2 regions of the Actinoplanes sp. NPDC051513 genome follow, and region 2 is predicted to be linked to the other one. Evidence: predicted binding sites of a transcription regulator. Region 2 holds the regulator's gene; the other holds the start of a gene.

Region 1 (7,516 bases), on a different contig from region 2:
TACGCCACCGACGGCCGGGCCGTGCTGGTCTCCAGCCACCTGCTCGCCGAGGTGGAGCAGACCTGCACGCACGCCGTGGTGGTCAACAAGGGGCGGATCGTGGCGTCCGGCCCGGTCGACGAGATCGTCGGCGAGTCGCCGTCGGTGCTGCTCGACGTCTCGGACGTGCCGGCCGCGTCGAAGGTGCTCGAGGGGCTGGGCGTGCGCTCGGTGACCCCGGACGGCCCGAACGGCCTGATCGTGGACATGAACGGCACGCCCCGCGCCGAGATGGTTGCGTCGCTGGTGCGGGCCGGCGTCGACGTCGACCGGGTGGTGCCGCGACGGCGGCTCGAGGACGCCTTCCTGGCCCTGGTGGGCGACAACTCGCGGGGAAGTGGAGACCGATGAGCGCGAACAGCACCCTCCAGTCCGGGGTCGGGCGGCCGGACGCGGGCTTCCGCGGGTCGGCGACGCTGCCGGTGTGGGCCGAGGTGCGGCGGCAGGCCACGCGCCGGCGTACGCAATTGGCCCTGGGTTTCATGGTTCTGCTTCCGATCATCATCCTGGTCGCCTTCGAGTTCGGCGGGAACAACGGCGGGGACGACGACAACGGTGGCGGCGCGTTCGGCAGCCTGGTCGACCTGGCCACCTCGGGCGGGCTCAACTTCGCGCTGTTCTGCCTCGCGGTCTCGGCCGGCTTCCTGCTGGTCGTGGTGGTGGCGCTGTTCTGCGGCGACCCGATCGCCAGCGAGGCGAGCTGGGGCAGCCTGCGTTACCTGCTGGCGATTCCGGTGCCCCGTGCCCGGCTCCTGGCGGTCAAGCTGGTGGTAGCGCTCGCGTACTCGCTGCTGGCGCTTTTGATCTTGACGGCCACCGGCCTGCTGATCGGCACCCTGAGATACGGCTGGCACCCGCTGGGCAGCACCGTGGCCGCCGCCATCCCGCCCGGGCAAGGTCTGCTGCGGCTGCTCGGCATCGTCGCCTACCTGGCGACCATCATGCTGGTCGTGGCCGGCCTGGCCTTCCTGCTCTCGGTGTCGACCGACGCGGCGCTGGGCGCGGTGGGCGGCGCGGTGCTGCTCTGGATCCTGTCGAGCATCCTCGACCAGATCACCGCGCTGGGCAGCATCCGGGTCGGGCTGCCGACCCACTACAGCGACGCCTGGCTCGGCCTGCTCTCCACGCCACCGCAGGTGGACGACCTGGTCAAGGGCGCGATCGCGGCGATCTGCTACGCCACCCTCTTCTGGTCGCTGGCATTCTGGCGTTTCACCCGCAAAGACATCACGTCGTAGCTTGGCTCACACCTCGGGATACCCACTCTGTGTTTCCCGCGACTCGACGTAAGGTGTTGGAAACACAACTGAATACCTCATCCAGAGGGGCAGAGGGAACGGCCCTGTGAAGCCCCGGCAACCACCGCGTACGTCTCGATGACGAGGCCCGTGCATGGCAGGTGCTAATTCCGTCCTCGCTCCGGCAGGTCGCCGGCGGGGAAAGATGAGAGGAAGGCCTCGATGACGTCTGCCGTCAGCACACCCTCTGCCACTGACTCGCCCGCCCGCGGCCTCGTCTGCCGTGCGTGCGGCGCGGAGTACCCGCTGATCGCCCAGCACGCCTGTTACGAGTGTTTCGGCCCGCTCGAGGTGGCCTACGACCAGGCCGCACTCGCGCGGGTGACCCGTGAGCAGATCGAAGCCGGGCCGAACAACATCTGGCGCTACGCCGGCCTCCTCCCGGCCGGTCAGGACCCGGCCACCCGGGTCACCCTCGACCCCGGCCTGACCCCGCTGGTGAGCGCGCCCGCCCTGGCCGCCGCGGTCGGCCTGCGCGCGCCGCTGTACGTCAAGGACGACTCGGCCAACCCGACCCACTCGTTCAAGGACCGGGTCGTCTCGGTGGCGCTCACTGCCGCCCGCGGCCTCGGCTTCACCCGCTTCGCCTGTGCCTCCACCGGCAACCTGGCCAACTCGGTCGCCGCGCACGCGGCCCGGGCCGGCGCGCCGAGCATCGTCTTCATCCCGTACGACCTCGAGCCGGGCAAGATCATTACCACCGCCGTCTACGGCGGCGAGCTGGTGGCCATCGAGGGGTCGTACGACGACGTCAACCGGCTCTGCGGCGAGCTGGTCGAGACCGACGAGTTCGAGGACACCGCGTTCGTCAACGTGAACGTGCGGCCGTTCTACGCCGAGGGCTCCAAGACGCTCGGCTACGAGGTCGCCGAGCAGCTCGGCTGGCGCATCCCCGCCCAGGTCGTCATCCCGATGGCCTCCGGCGAGCTGCTCACCAAGGTGGACAAGGCGTTCCAGGAGCTGGTCGAGATCGGCCTGGCCACCGCGCCCGAGGGCGGCTGGACCGTCTTCGGCGCCCAGTCGGCCGGCTGCAACCCGATCGCGGTGGCGCTGCACAAGGGCACCGACGAGATCGTCCCGGTGAAGCCGACCGGCATCGCGAAGTCGCTGAACATCGGCGACCCGGCGGCCGGCGCGTACGCGATCGAGTCGGTGCGCCGCACCGGCGGGTGGATGGACTACGCCGACGACGACGAGATCCGCGACGGCATCCGGCTGCTGGCCGAGACGACCGGCGTCTTCGCCGAGACTGCGGGCGGCGCCACGGTCGCGGTGCTCAAGAAGCTGGTGGCGAGCGGCAAGCTCGACCCCGAGAAAGAGACCGTCGTCTACAACACCGGCGAGGGGCTCAAGACGCTCGACGCGGTCGCGGGCCTCGTCGGACCGACTCACCAGATCAAACCGTCGCTGCGAGGGGCCCGCGAGGCTGGCCTGCTGGGATAACGCTCGGTAGTCAAAGGTCTGCCATTAGTTGAAGATTCCATCCCCGGAGGACTTGCGCACCGATCTCAGGGTCGGCAGGATGCTCTCTGCGGGAGGGCCGACGCCGTACGAGGCCCCTCACCTTCGAGCTTGGCGACAATCTCTCGAGGTGCCCAACGACCCAGCGCCGGAGGCGCTGTGCGTCCGCCCTCCCGACCAAAATCGTTAGCATTCTTGGCCGTTGCCCGGCAGGGTGACGGCCATGAATCTTTCTACGGGCCGGCTGGAAGACCCGGCCGACGCGTACGAGATCTATCGGGCCTGCGAGGAGCGCGACAAACCCGACGTCCCGCCGCTCGCCCTGGAGGGTTTCGTCGCCCGGCACGCCCACCCCTGGCCGGGCGCGACTCTCGAGCACTATCTGGGTTTCCTGGACGGGGTGCCGGTCGGCTACGTACAGGTCGAGCTGCCCATTCTCGACAACTTGGACAATGTGAATATCGAGCTGTCGGTCCTTCCCGCACATCGACGGCAGGGCGTCGGCCGGGCCCTTCTCGACCTGGTTCTCGAGCGGGCCCGGGCGCTCGGCCGCAAGAACGTGATCGCCCCCGTGATGTCGCGCCACCCGGACGGCGCGCAGTTCGCCTCCGCGGCGGCGGCCAAGCCCGCTCTCGAGGAGGTGCGCAGCCGGCTCGACCTCCGCACGGTCGACCAGGCCCGGCACGATGCCCTGTTGGCCGGCGCCTGGCAGCACGCCGAGGGGTACCGGCTGATCCTGTGGACCGGCGTGCCACCCGAGGAGATCATCGACGACGTGGCCTACCTGGACGGGCGCCTCAACGCCGACGCCCCGACCGGCGACCTGGCGTGGGAGCCCGAGAACGTGGACGCCGCGAAGATTCGCGAGGGCGAGCAGCGGGCGGCCCTGCGCGGGCGGACGAGCTACCACGCCGGCGCTCTGCACGGCGAGCGGCTGGTCGCCTGGACGAAGATCGCCGGCGACGCCACCGACCCCGCGCATGCCTGGCAGAACATCACGCTGGTCGACCCCGGCCACCGTGGCCACCGGCTCGGCATGCTGGTGAAGCTGGCCAACCTCGCGCACGTCCGGGAACTGCGACCGGGCCTCGAGGTGATCGACACGTTCAACGCGGCGTCCAACGAGCACATGCTGCGGATCAATCGGGCGCTGGGCTTCCGGGCGCTCGACTCGGTGACCTTCTGGCAGCTGACGGTGTGAGCCTCAGATGCGGCGGCGCATCCGCAGCTCGGTGAGGATCGGCAGCACGGGGTGCGGCACGCGCTCGCCGGTGTCTTCGAAACCTAGCTTCTCGTACGCCCGGACGGCGCGCGCGTTGCCGGCGACCACCTCGAGCATCAGCCGGTCGCGCCCGTTCGCCCGGGACCAGGTGGCCACCGCTTCGACCAGCTCGGCCAGCACCTTGCCGCCGCGCTGCTCGGGGGTCACGTAGACCGCGAAGATCACCGTCACGTCGGGCTCCTCGGGCAGGACCGTGCCGCCCGCGTGCCCGATCAGCCGGGACCGGCCGCCGGGGTCGGCCACGAACTGCGCCAGGCGGCCGCCGTGCGCCGCCTGGGTGATGCGCTGCCGGTACGCCTCGTGGGGCCGGGCCGCGGCCTGGGCGAGCGTCTCGAGGAACGCGAGCGGGGCGTCGGCCAGCATCTCGAGCCGCAGCGCGCGCATCCGTGCCGCGTCCTCGACGGTCACCCGGTGCACGCGCCAGCTGTTCACGCTGTTCTCCCTACCCTGTGCCGGGGGCGCGGGCAACCTGGTTGCCGGGAAACGGACGAGGGTAGCGGATGCGGTCCCCGCTGAGGCAAGGTGTGTCGATGGATGTGGGCGAGGGCCGCATGCGCATGGTCGAGGGCCCGGTGGTCGAGGCCGCCGACCCGTTCGACCCTGAGTCGCGCACGGCCGAGCTCACCCGCCCCGGCGCCGTCGCCGTGCCCCCGGTCCGCGAGAACGACCCGGTCGTCCCGCCGCAGGGCGCCGGCCTGTCCGGCTGGCTCTCGCGGTGGCGCGGGGTGCTGCGCCGCTGCCTCGTCGCGCTGCTGCCGATCGGCCTGCTCGCCGCGCTCCCGATGCACTTCTTCGTCGGCAACGTCGACGACACGGTGATCGCCGCTCCCGCCCTCTTCGACCTGCTCGGCGGCTTCGGCCTACTGCTGCTCCCGCTGATGTGGCTGGCCTACTTCGCAGTCTCCGCCCTGCCCCTGGTGATCTGCCTGGCCGGCGTGGTGGCGGTGGCGCTCGCCGAGGGGGCCACCGGGTCACTGCCCCGCCCGCGCCGGGTGTGGCGGCTGGTGGCCTATCGGCTGCGCCCGCTCTGGCTCTGGTTCGCCGTGTTCGGCCTGCTGACCCAGGCGCTGCCGCTGCTGCTCACCGCCGACCGGCTGGGCCCGGCCGTGGCCGCGCCGCTCGCCGCCGGCCTCGCCGCGCTCTCGACCGCCGTGCTCACCTTCACCGGTGTGCTCGGCTGCGTCGTGCTGATCGAGCGCGATCGCGGCCGGCGCCGGGCCCAGCACCTCTGCTCGCGGGCCCGGCTGGGCGGGCTGGTCGCCGCCTCGCTGGCTGTCACCGTCCTGCCCCGGCTGGCCGACGCCGGCTGGGGCGCCCTGGCGTCGACCGTGGTGGCGGTGGCGGCCGTTCTGCTCTGGGCGATCGCCGCCCTGGTGACCTACGCGCAGGCCCGCCGCGCCGAGGGCCCGGTGACCAGCGACTCGTTGCTTTCCGAGCTGGCCACGTCCGAGCTCGACTGAGGGGTCTGTCCGCCCGCGTTTCCTTGCACTCGCCCCCCTGGAGTGCTAAACAAGTCATTGGCACTCGTGACCGCTGAGTGCCAAGCAGGTCGGGACGGTGGGGTTCCGGTCGCGGCGCCGCCATCGGCGCCGGGGCACGGTACCGGTCGTCGCGGGCTTTCCGGCTCGGCCTGAGGACGTCACATCGCCAGGTGGTGACGTCCGCAGAGTTCGCAACCTGCGGGAATGCGGGGCCAATTGGCCCGGCACCGCGAATGTCCAGGAGGACACAGCCGAATGGCCAAGATCATCGCATTCGACGAGGAAGCTCGTCGGGGCCTCGAGCGGGGCATGAACCAGCTCGCCGACGCCGTCAAGGTGACGCTCGGCCCCAAGGGCCGCAACGTCGTCCTTGAGAAGAAGTGGGGCGCCCCCACGATCACCAACGATGGTGTATCCATCGCCAAGGAGATCGAGCTCGAGGACACCTTCGAGAAGATCGGCGCTGAGCTGGTCAAGGAGGTCGCGAAGAAGACCGACGACGTTGCCGGTGACGGCACGACGACCGCGACCGTTCTCGCCCAGGCGCTGGTTCGTGAGGGTCTGCGCAACGTCGCCGCCGGCGCCAACCCGATGGCCCTGAAGCGGGGCATCGAGGCCGCCGTCGCGAGCGTCTCCGAGGCTCTCTCGCAGCTCGCCAAGGACGTGGAGACCAAGGAGCAGATCGCCTCCACCGCCTCCATCTCCGCCGGTGACTCCACGGTCGGCGAGATCATCGCCGAGGCCATGGACAAGGTCGGCAAGGAAGGCGTCATCACCGTCGAGGAGAGCAACACCTTCGGCCTCGAGCTCGAGCTCACCGAGGGTATGCGCTTCGACAAGGGCTACATCTCGGCGTACTTCATGACCGACGCCGAGCGGATGGAGGCCGTCTTCGACGACCCGTACATCCTGATCGCCAACAGCAAGATCTCCGCCGTGAAGGACCTCCTCCCTGTGCTGGAGAAGGTCATGCAGGGCGGCAAGCCGCTGGTCATCATCGCCGAGGACGTCGAGGGCGAGGCCCTGGCGACCCTGGTGGTCAACAAGGTGCGCGGCACCTTCAAGTCGGTCGCCGTCAAGGCCCCGGGCTTCGGCGACCGCCGCAAGGCCATGCTGGAGGACATCGCCATCCTGACCGGTGGCGCCGTCATCAGCGAGGAGGTCGGCCTCAAGCTCGACAACGCCGACCTGAGCCTGCTGGGCACCGCTCGCAAGATCGTCATCACCAAGGACGAGACCACCGTCGTGGACGGCGGCGGCGACGCCGAGCAGATCCAGGGCCGGGTCAACCAGATCCGCGCCGAGATCGAGAAGTCGGACTCCGACTACGACCGTGAGAAGCTGCAGGAGCGCCTGGCCAAGCTGGCCGGCGGTGTTGCGGTCATCAAGGTCGGCGCGGCCACCGAGGTCGAGCTCAAGGAGCGCAAGCACCGCATCGAGGACGCCGTTCGCAACGCGAAGGCGGCCGTCGAGGAGGGCATCGTGCCCGGTGGTGGCGTCGCCCTGGTGCAGGCCGGCAAGACCGCGTTCGAGAAGCTCGACCTGGTCGGCGACGAGGCGACCGGCGCGCAGATCGTGAAGCTCGCGCTCGACGCCCCGCTGCGTCAGATCGCCGTGAACGCCGGCCTCGAGGGCGGCGTCGTGGTCGAGAAGGTGCGCAACCTCGACGCGGGTCACGGCCTCAACGCCGCGACCGGCGAGTACGTCGACCTGCTGGCCGCGGGCATCATCGACCCGGCCAAGGTCACCCGCTCGGCGCTGCAGAACGCCGCGTCGATCGCCGCGCTGTTCCTCACCACCGAGGCCGTCGTGGCCGACAAGCCCGAGAAGAACCCGGCCCCGGCCGGCGCCCCGGGCGGCGGGGACATGGACTTCTGAGTCCAGTCCGGACAGCAACATCCGGAAGGCGGGTCGCTTCGGCGGCCCGCCTTTCGCGTGCACGGGGGCCTGGTGAG
Region 2 (7,516 bases):
CGAGCCGGCCAGCAGAAGCGTCGCCGCCCTGTTGTGCCCCGCGGCCAGCACGAGGCGGCCGGTGACCGCGATCAGCAGGAGGTCGCCGATCACGTCGGCCGCTGAGATCTTCCCGGTCAGGACGTTGTCGCCGATCATGAAGACCCACACGACCAGCAGCGCCGAGCAGGCGCACGCGAGCAGATCGATCAGGCGCGCTCGTTCGACCAGCAGCGAGCCGCCCCGGGTGAACTGGACCAGCGCGGCCGCGACCAGCACGAACATCGACAGGTAGCAGGCCTCGGCGGCGGGCATCGCCCCGGCCGCGTAGAAGACGTCACCCACCGCGATGGCGGCGACCGAGCCGGCCAGCAGCAGCCAGGGGCCGACGCGGCTAGGACGGTGCCAGCGGACGCCGGCGATGATGGCCAGACAGCTCGCCGAACCCAACAGGATCCACTCGATCGCCCTCGACACGTTCTACTTAGTACCAGGGCTGTAGCTGTCTGTCCATGCGCGGGTATACGCTGCGCTATTTGTCCTGTGAATCGATGGACATCACGGAGCGCAACCGTCCATGGGAGCGCGCCCGGGGCATGCCGAGAGACTTTCGCGACGTCAGCTGAAGACTTGGGCGATGACCTGACGCTCGTCCACACCGGCGTCCGCGGTTACAGGCTGCCACTTGCCGTCCGGCGCATGCCATTCGAGATCGGCGAAACGTACCCGTTCGAGTCCGGTGGCCGACGCATGCGAGACGAGCCAGTGCGCGTACCGCCAACCGGTGCTCGCGTCGGAGACCGCGACCGTCAGTCCCGCCGCCTGGGCCGCCGCGGGCGTCTTCGCCAGGCCCTTGCCCCAGTCGAGCTTGAGCCCGTTCATCAGCGCCGCCGCCGCGGCCGCTCCCCGCAGGACGGGCGATCCCGTGACGGTGCAGGCGACCGCGCCGGTGGCGCGACCGGTCAGCGCGCGGGCCAGCACCGCCGACTCGTCAGCCCATTTCGCGTAGGCGTTCGGGTAGGCCGACCGCTGCACGCGCTGCGCCGCGTCGGTGACCCGCATCTTCTCCCAGCCCTTGACCTTCTTGAGCGCGGTGTAGAACTTGTCGGCCGCGTACCGCGGATCCTGGATCTTCTCGGGCGTGCCCCACCCCTGGCTGGGCCGCTGCTGGAAGAGACCCACCGAGTCGCGGTCGCCGGTCTCCAGGTTCTCCAGCTTGGACTCCTGCAGCGCGGTGGCCAGCGCGATCACGACGGCGCGCTCGGGCATGCCGCGGCGGATGCCCACCGCGCTGATCGTCGCGGCGTTGGCCATCTGCACGGAGTCGAGGGTGACCTCGCCGTCGGCCTTGACGGTGCACTCGGGCCCGATGATCTTCGGCAGCTTGATGTCGCCGGACATGCCGCGCATCACGACCACTACGCCCAGGGTGCCGACAACAGCGAGCAACGCCAGCACCACGATCGGCGTCCTGCGCACCCACACCTCCTCGACGGCTCCCCGTGCATCAGGCAACAAGCGTAAACAACGATCGCATCAGGGGACCGTCACTGCGCCGGCACCCACGAGGGCGGGCGCTTCTCGCGGAAGGCGTTGACACCCTCGGTGCCCTCGGCCGAGCGGAAGTAGGCGGCCGAGCGTTCCGACAGCTCGGCCAGCTCGGCCCGGATCGAGGCCGCCGGGGCCCGCCGGAGCAACTGCTTCGCGCCCGCCAGGGCCAGTGGCCCGCCCTGCACCAGGGCGTCGCAGTAGGCCGCCACCGTGGCGTCCAGGGCCTCGGCCGAGACCGCCTTGGTGACGAGCCCGACCTCGGCCGCCCGCACCCCGTCGAAGACCTCACCGGTCAGATAGAGCTCGGTCGCCGCCCGCGGGCTGAGCCGCGGGAGGACCGTGGCGCTGATCACCGCGGGGATGACGCCCAGCCGCACCTCGGTGAACGCGAACGTCGCCTCCCGCACGCAGACCGCGATGTCGGCCGCGGCGATCAGCCCCAGGCCGCCCGCCCGGGCCGGACCGGCCACCCGGCAGACCACCGGCTTCGGGAACTCCCAGAGCGCGGCCAGCACGTCGGCGAGCAGCTCGGCCGGGACGCGGCCGGACGCGCGGGCCGCGGCGGTCTCCTTGAGGTCGGCGCCGGAGCAGAAGACCGGCCCGGTGTGGGAGAGCGTCACCGCGCGGACCGCCGGATCGGTCAGCGCCGCCGAGAGCGCGTCGAGCAGCTGGCTCATCAGTGGCGTGGACAGGGCGTTCCGGTTGGCGGGGCTGTCCAGGGTCACGGTGGTCACCCCGGCGTCGGTGGCGGTGCGGACCAGATCCATGGCCGGAACCCTAACCCGTGCACACTTGACGGATGGCCGGCGCACTTCCCGATGGCGAACCCGTTCCCACCGACGGGTCCCTCCCGCCCGACGCGGCGGCGAGCGCCGGAAAAAACGGATTTGCCGTATACGTTCATGTGCCGTTCTGCGCGAGCCGCTGCGGCTACTGCGACTTCAACACCTACACGGCGAGCGAGCTGGGCGGCGGCACGAGCCGGGAGGGCTACGCCGACACGGTCCTGCAAGAGCTCCAGCTGGCAAAAAACACGATAAATCCAGAAAGAGTGGACACGGTGTTCGTGGGTGGGGGCACCCCGACCCTGCTCAGTGCCGACGATCTGGGCCGCATCCTCGAGGGCATCGACAAGGCCTGGGGCCTGACCGGCGACGCGGAGGTCACCACCGAGGCGAACCCCGAGTCGGTAACTCCCGAATACCTGCGCCGGCTGCGAGCCAATGGCTTCACGCGGATCAGCCTGGGCATGCAGTCCGCCAGCCCGCACGTGCTCAAGATCCTCGACCGCCGGCACACCGCCGGCCGGGCGCCCCGGGCGGCCCAGGAGGCGAGGAAGGCCGGCTTCGACCACGTCAACCTCGACCTGATCTACGGCACCCCGGGCGAGACCCCGGACGACTTCGCCGCTTCCCTCCAGGCGGTCGTCGAGGCCGGCGCCGACCACGTCAGCGCGTACGCCCTGATCGTCGAGGACGGCACCCGGATGGCCGCGCGGATGCGTCGCGGCGAGCTGCCCTACCCGTCGGACGACGTCGCGGCCGACCGCTATCTGGCCGCCGAGCGGGCCCTGACCGACGCGGGCTTCAGCTGGTACGAGGTCTCCAACTGGGCGACGAGCGAAGATTCCCGCTGCCGGCACAATCTGCTCTACTGGACCGGCGCCGACTGGTGGGGCCTGGGCCCGGGCGCGCACAGCCACGTCGGCGGCGTGCGCTGGTGGAACGTCAAGCACCCCACCACGTACGCGAAAAGGCTCGCCGACGGCGTCTCGCCCGGCCATGCCCGCGAGGTCCTCGCCGAGGAGGACCGCCGCGTCGAGGACATCATGCTGCGGGTGCGCCTCAGCGACGGCATCCCGCTGGACGGGCTCGACGAACGCGGGGCCGAGCAGGCGCTCGAGGACGGTCTGCTCGTGCCGGAGGCGTACGCGAAAGGGCAGTTGATTTTGAATTTGAAGGGCCGCCTGCTGGCGGATGCGGTGATTCGTGACGTCGTGTGACGCCGGGCCCCCGACCCGGCGCGACACCACTACTTGATGATTTTTACCGACATGGGGTAGTTGTACGGCTCGTTGTTGCTGGCCTTCACGCCGGCGATGACACCGAAGATGATGCTGATGAGCCAGGCGGCGGCCGTGATCAGGAAGCCGATGCCGATGCACCAGGTGGCGTATCCGATGAAGCCGACGATCGACCACAGGATCTGGAAGTTCAGCGCCTTGACCGCCTCGGCCCGCACGTGGGGCGACTGGTTGCCCCGGGCGAGCAGGGCGACGAGCGGCGCGATCCAGCCCGCCACGCTCCCGCTGAGGAAGGCGCCGGCCGCGCCGCCGAAGTGGGCGACCAAAATCCAGGTGCGGTCGTCCGTGCTGCCGCCGGGTTGCGGACCGTAGCCGTACTGCTGCGAGGGCGGGTTGTAGCCGCCAGGGGGCGGGTAGCCGCCGGGCGGCTGGTTGTACCCACCCGAGGGCGGGCCGTAGCCACCGGAGGGCGGAGGCGCGTAGCCTCCGGGCGGCGGTGGAGGCGGGGAAGAAGGCGGCGGTGTCGAACCCGACGTCGGATCGTTAGCCGCATACGGATTACCTTCACCGGGCGGGCGAGGTGGTTCAGTCATGGCTGACACCGTAGGACCGCAGCTCAATACGGTCGAGAGCGACATGCGGTACGAGTCGATGAATAGACAGTCCACTCGATCATCGCGCCACCGGTCACGGCGACGTAGACTGGCACTCTGTCACCGGGAGTGCCAAGCTTCGCCAGCGTCCGCGAGGGAGGGGTCATGAGTCTGGATGACCGCAAGCTCGAGGTGCTGCGGGCGATCGTCGAGGACTACGTCGAGACGCAGGAGCCGGTCGGCAGCAAGGCTCTGGTCGAGCGGCACCAGCTGGGCGTCTCCCCGGCTACGGTGCGCAACGACATGGCCGTGCTGGAAGAAGAGGGCTACATCCGCCAGCCGCACACGAGCGCCGGGCGCGTCCCCACCGACGCGGGCTACCGCCTGTTCGTCGATCGCCTCTCCAAGGTCAAGGCGCTGAGCCCGGCCGAGCGCCGCGCGATCGAGCGTTTCCTGATCGGCGCGGTCGACCTCGACGACGTGGTGCATCGCACAGTGCGCCTCCTCGCCCAGCTCACCCGCCAGGTCGCGGTGGTGCAGTACCCGTCGCTGGCCCGCTCGGCCGTGCGCCATCTGGAACTCGTCCCGATCTCCACGACCCGCGTGATGCTCGTGATGATCACCGATACCGGCCGCGTCGAGCAGCGCCTGGTCGAGCTGCCGGGCCCGGTCGCGTCCGACGACGTGACCGATCTGCGCCGCAAGGTCAACGAAAAGCTCGCAGGTCAGCGCATGGCCGACACCCCGCCGCTGGTGCAGGGCCTGGTCGACGACTGCGCCCCCGGCCACCGCAACACGATGGCCTGCCTGGCCAGCGTCCTGCTCGAGACGCTGGTGGAGCGCAGCGAGGAGCGTCTTGCGCTCGCCGGAACGGCGAACTTGACGCGGGGAGGTGTGCTGGACTTCCAGGGCACGCTTCGTCCCGTGCTCGAGGCCCTCGAGGAGGAGGTCATCCTGCTCAAGCTCATCGGCGACCTGGAGCCCAGCAAGACCCGGGTGCGCATCGGCGACGAGAACGAGATAGACAACCTCCGGTCGACCTCGGTGGTCAGCACGGGCTACGGCCCGGGGGCGACTATCGTGGGTGGGCTCGGTGTGCTCGGACCCACCCGGATGGACTACCCCGGCACCATCGCCACGGTGCGTGCGGTGGCACGCTACGTGGGCGACCTGCTGGCCCAGAACTGACGGATTCGCGCTGACAATGAGGACCCCAAACCCCGTGGCCAAGGATTACTACGGCATTCTCGGCGTGAGCCGGGAGGCCACCGACGACGAGATCAAGCGCGCCTACCGGAAGCTGGCTCGGCAGTACCACCCCGACGTCAACCCCGACCCCGAGGCCGCCGAGAAGTTCAAGGACATCAACGCGGCGTACGAGGTCCTGTCCGACGACCAGAAGCGGCAGATCGTCGACCTCGGTGGCGACCCGCTGGCTCCCGGCGGCGGCATGGGCCCCGGCGGTCCGGGCGGTCCCGGCGGCCCGTTCGTCGGCTTCCAGGACATCATGGACGCGTTCTTCGGCACGGCGGCCGGCGGCGGCACCCGTGGCCCGCGCCCGCGTACCCGCCCGGGCGCCGACGCGATCCTGCGCCTCGAGCTCGACCTGGTCGAGACGGCGTTCGGCGTCGAGGCCCCGATCACGGTCGACACCGCGGTCCTGTGCACCCAGTGCTCCGGCGCCGGCACCGCACCCGGCACCCACCTGGCCACCTGCGAGACCTGCGGCGGCCGCGGCGAGGTGCAGAGCGTGCAGCGCACGTTCCTGGGCCAGGTCGTCTCGTCCCGCCCCTGCTCCACCTGCCAGGGCCACGGCACGGTCATCCCGCACCCGTGCCCGACGTGCGCCGGCGACGGCCGCGTCCGCACCCGCCGCTCGCTGACCGTGAAGATTCCGGCCGGCGTCGAAGACGGCATGCGCATCCGCCTGGCCCAGCAGGGCGAGGTAGGCCCCGGCGGCGGCACCGCCGGCGACCTGTATGTCGAGATCCACGAGCGCCCGCACGACGTCTACTCACGCAAGGGCGACGACCTGCACTGCCGCGTCACCCTCCCGATGACCGCGGCCGCGCTCGGCACCCGCCTGACCATCAAGACGCTGGATTCCGAAGAGGCCATCGAGGTCAAGTCGGGCACCCAGCCGGCTTCGACGCTGCGCATCCGCGGCAAGGGCGTGCCCCACTTGCGCGGCCAGGGCCGTGGCGACCTTTTCGTCCACCTCGACGTCAAGACGCCCACCAAGCTCACCGCCGAGCAGGAGCGCATGCTCCGCGAGTTCGCCAAGACCCGCGGCGAGGACGTCGCCGAGCTGAGCAAGCAGGGCGGCTTCTTCAGCCGCATGCGCGACGCCTTCAACGGCCACTAGTTTCATCGGCCCGCGCGTTTCAAAGATCAAGGTCAAGATCATTATTTGATACGGGCCGGGACGAGTCCCCGGTGCGCAGGGCGATCGCCGTCGTTGGTCGCGCCTGTGCCGCCCGCGCCGGGCTGAGCTGCCGGGCAGGAACGAAAGAAGGGCCGGCTTTCGCCGGCCCTTCTGCTGTGTGCGCCCACGCGACGCCGCTGTTCATCCCGGCCCGGCGTGGACGGCGTCTGTGCTAGCGCGTGGCGAGGGATCGGCCGGCGTTGGTGGCGGCCTCGTGGGCGGCCTTCTTCAGGAGCTCGGCGGCCTCGATGAAAGCGTCCATGGCCGGGTTGACGCCGGCCAGGGTGAGCTCGCGCTCGATCAGCGTGAGGTCGGCGCCCCACACGTCGGCGACGATGCGGCGCAGGTAGGCCGTGTTGTGGTCCCAGCCCTCGCGCGGGGTGCCGGGGCCGTAGCCGCCGCCGCGGGTGGTCAGCACCAGGGCGGTCTTGCCCTCCAGCAGCGCAGTGCCGGGCACCGAGCCCGCGATGGTCAGGTCGATCCAGGTCTTGACGTGCTGCGAGACGCCGTAGTTGTAGAGCGGCAGCGCCAGAATCACCGCGTCGGCCTCCTGCAGCTCGCTCGCCAGGCTCGCGGCCAGCGCCCGCGCGTCGCGCTGCTCCTGGGTGTGCTGCTCCTCGGGAACGAACTGGGAGTGGATCGCGGTCGCCCAGGCGTCCGCGGGCAGCGGGTCGGCGCCCAGGTGGCGGCGCACGAACGTGGTCTCCGGCCGGACGGACAGCCACTCGGCCTCGGCCAGGTCGGCGAGCTCGCTGCTGGCCGACCGCGGTCCCTGAATGCTGGCGTCGATGCGAAGAACGGTCACGGCTAAACACTCCCTCAACGGTGGTGTTGAATATTCAACACCGCTCGAGATGAAGCTTGCCACGGCAAGTATTGAATGTTCAAGACGGGTACCCTTCAGTGGTGACAAACACCACGACGCCGCCGCAGGACGACGACGTC

The links. The regulator HrcA, encoded in region 2, represses chaperone genes, less so after heat shock. The targets are predictions, from matches to a motif close to GGTTNGCACNCTCNNNNNGAGNGTGCNAACC.
Region 1: groL (chaperonin GroEL) is a predicted target of HrcA. The motif match lies at 5,596-5,626, and genes of this name have one in related genera.

Annotation. Positions count from the first base shown of each region.
Region 1 covers NZ_JBITDW010000015.1:116,981-124,496, reverse strand. The annotation lists gene ACIA5D_RS35120 (alpha/beta fold hydrolase) at 1-390, shown strand, start outside; gene ACIA5D_RS35115 (ABC transporter permease) at 387-1,277, shown strand; SAM riboswitch class I at 1,352-1,489, shown strand; gene thrC (threonine synthase) at 1,500-2,780, shown strand; gene ACIA5D_RS35105 (GNAT family N-acetyltransferase) at 3,022-3,999, shown strand; gene ACIA5D_RS35100 (GNAT family N-acetyltransferase) at 4,003-4,548, opposite strand; gene ACIA5D_RS35095 (hypothetical protein) at 4,611-5,540, shown strand; gene groL (chaperonin GroEL) at 5,817-7,439, shown strand.
Region 2 covers NZ_JBITDW010000016.1:122,651-130,166, reverse strand. The annotation lists gene ACIA5D_RS36110 (PAS domain-containing protein) at 1-456, opposite strand, end outside; gene ACIA5D_RS36105 (hypothetical protein) at 598-1,464, opposite strand; gene ACIA5D_RS36100 (enoyl-CoA hydratase-related protein) at 1,527-2,297, opposite strand; gene hemW (radical SAM family heme chaperone HemW) at 2,330-3,532, shown strand; gene ACIA5D_RS36090 (DUF4870 domain-containing protein) at 3,562-4,146, opposite strand; gene hrcA (heat-inducible transcriptional repressor HrcA) at 4,312-5,334, shown strand; gene dnaJ (molecular chaperone DnaJ) at 5,369-6,511, shown strand; gene ACIA5D_RS36075 (FMN-dependent NADH-azoreductase) at 6,744-7,376, opposite strand; gene ACIA5D_RS36070 (MarR family winged helix-turn-helix transcriptional regulator) at 7,478-7,516, shown strand, end outside.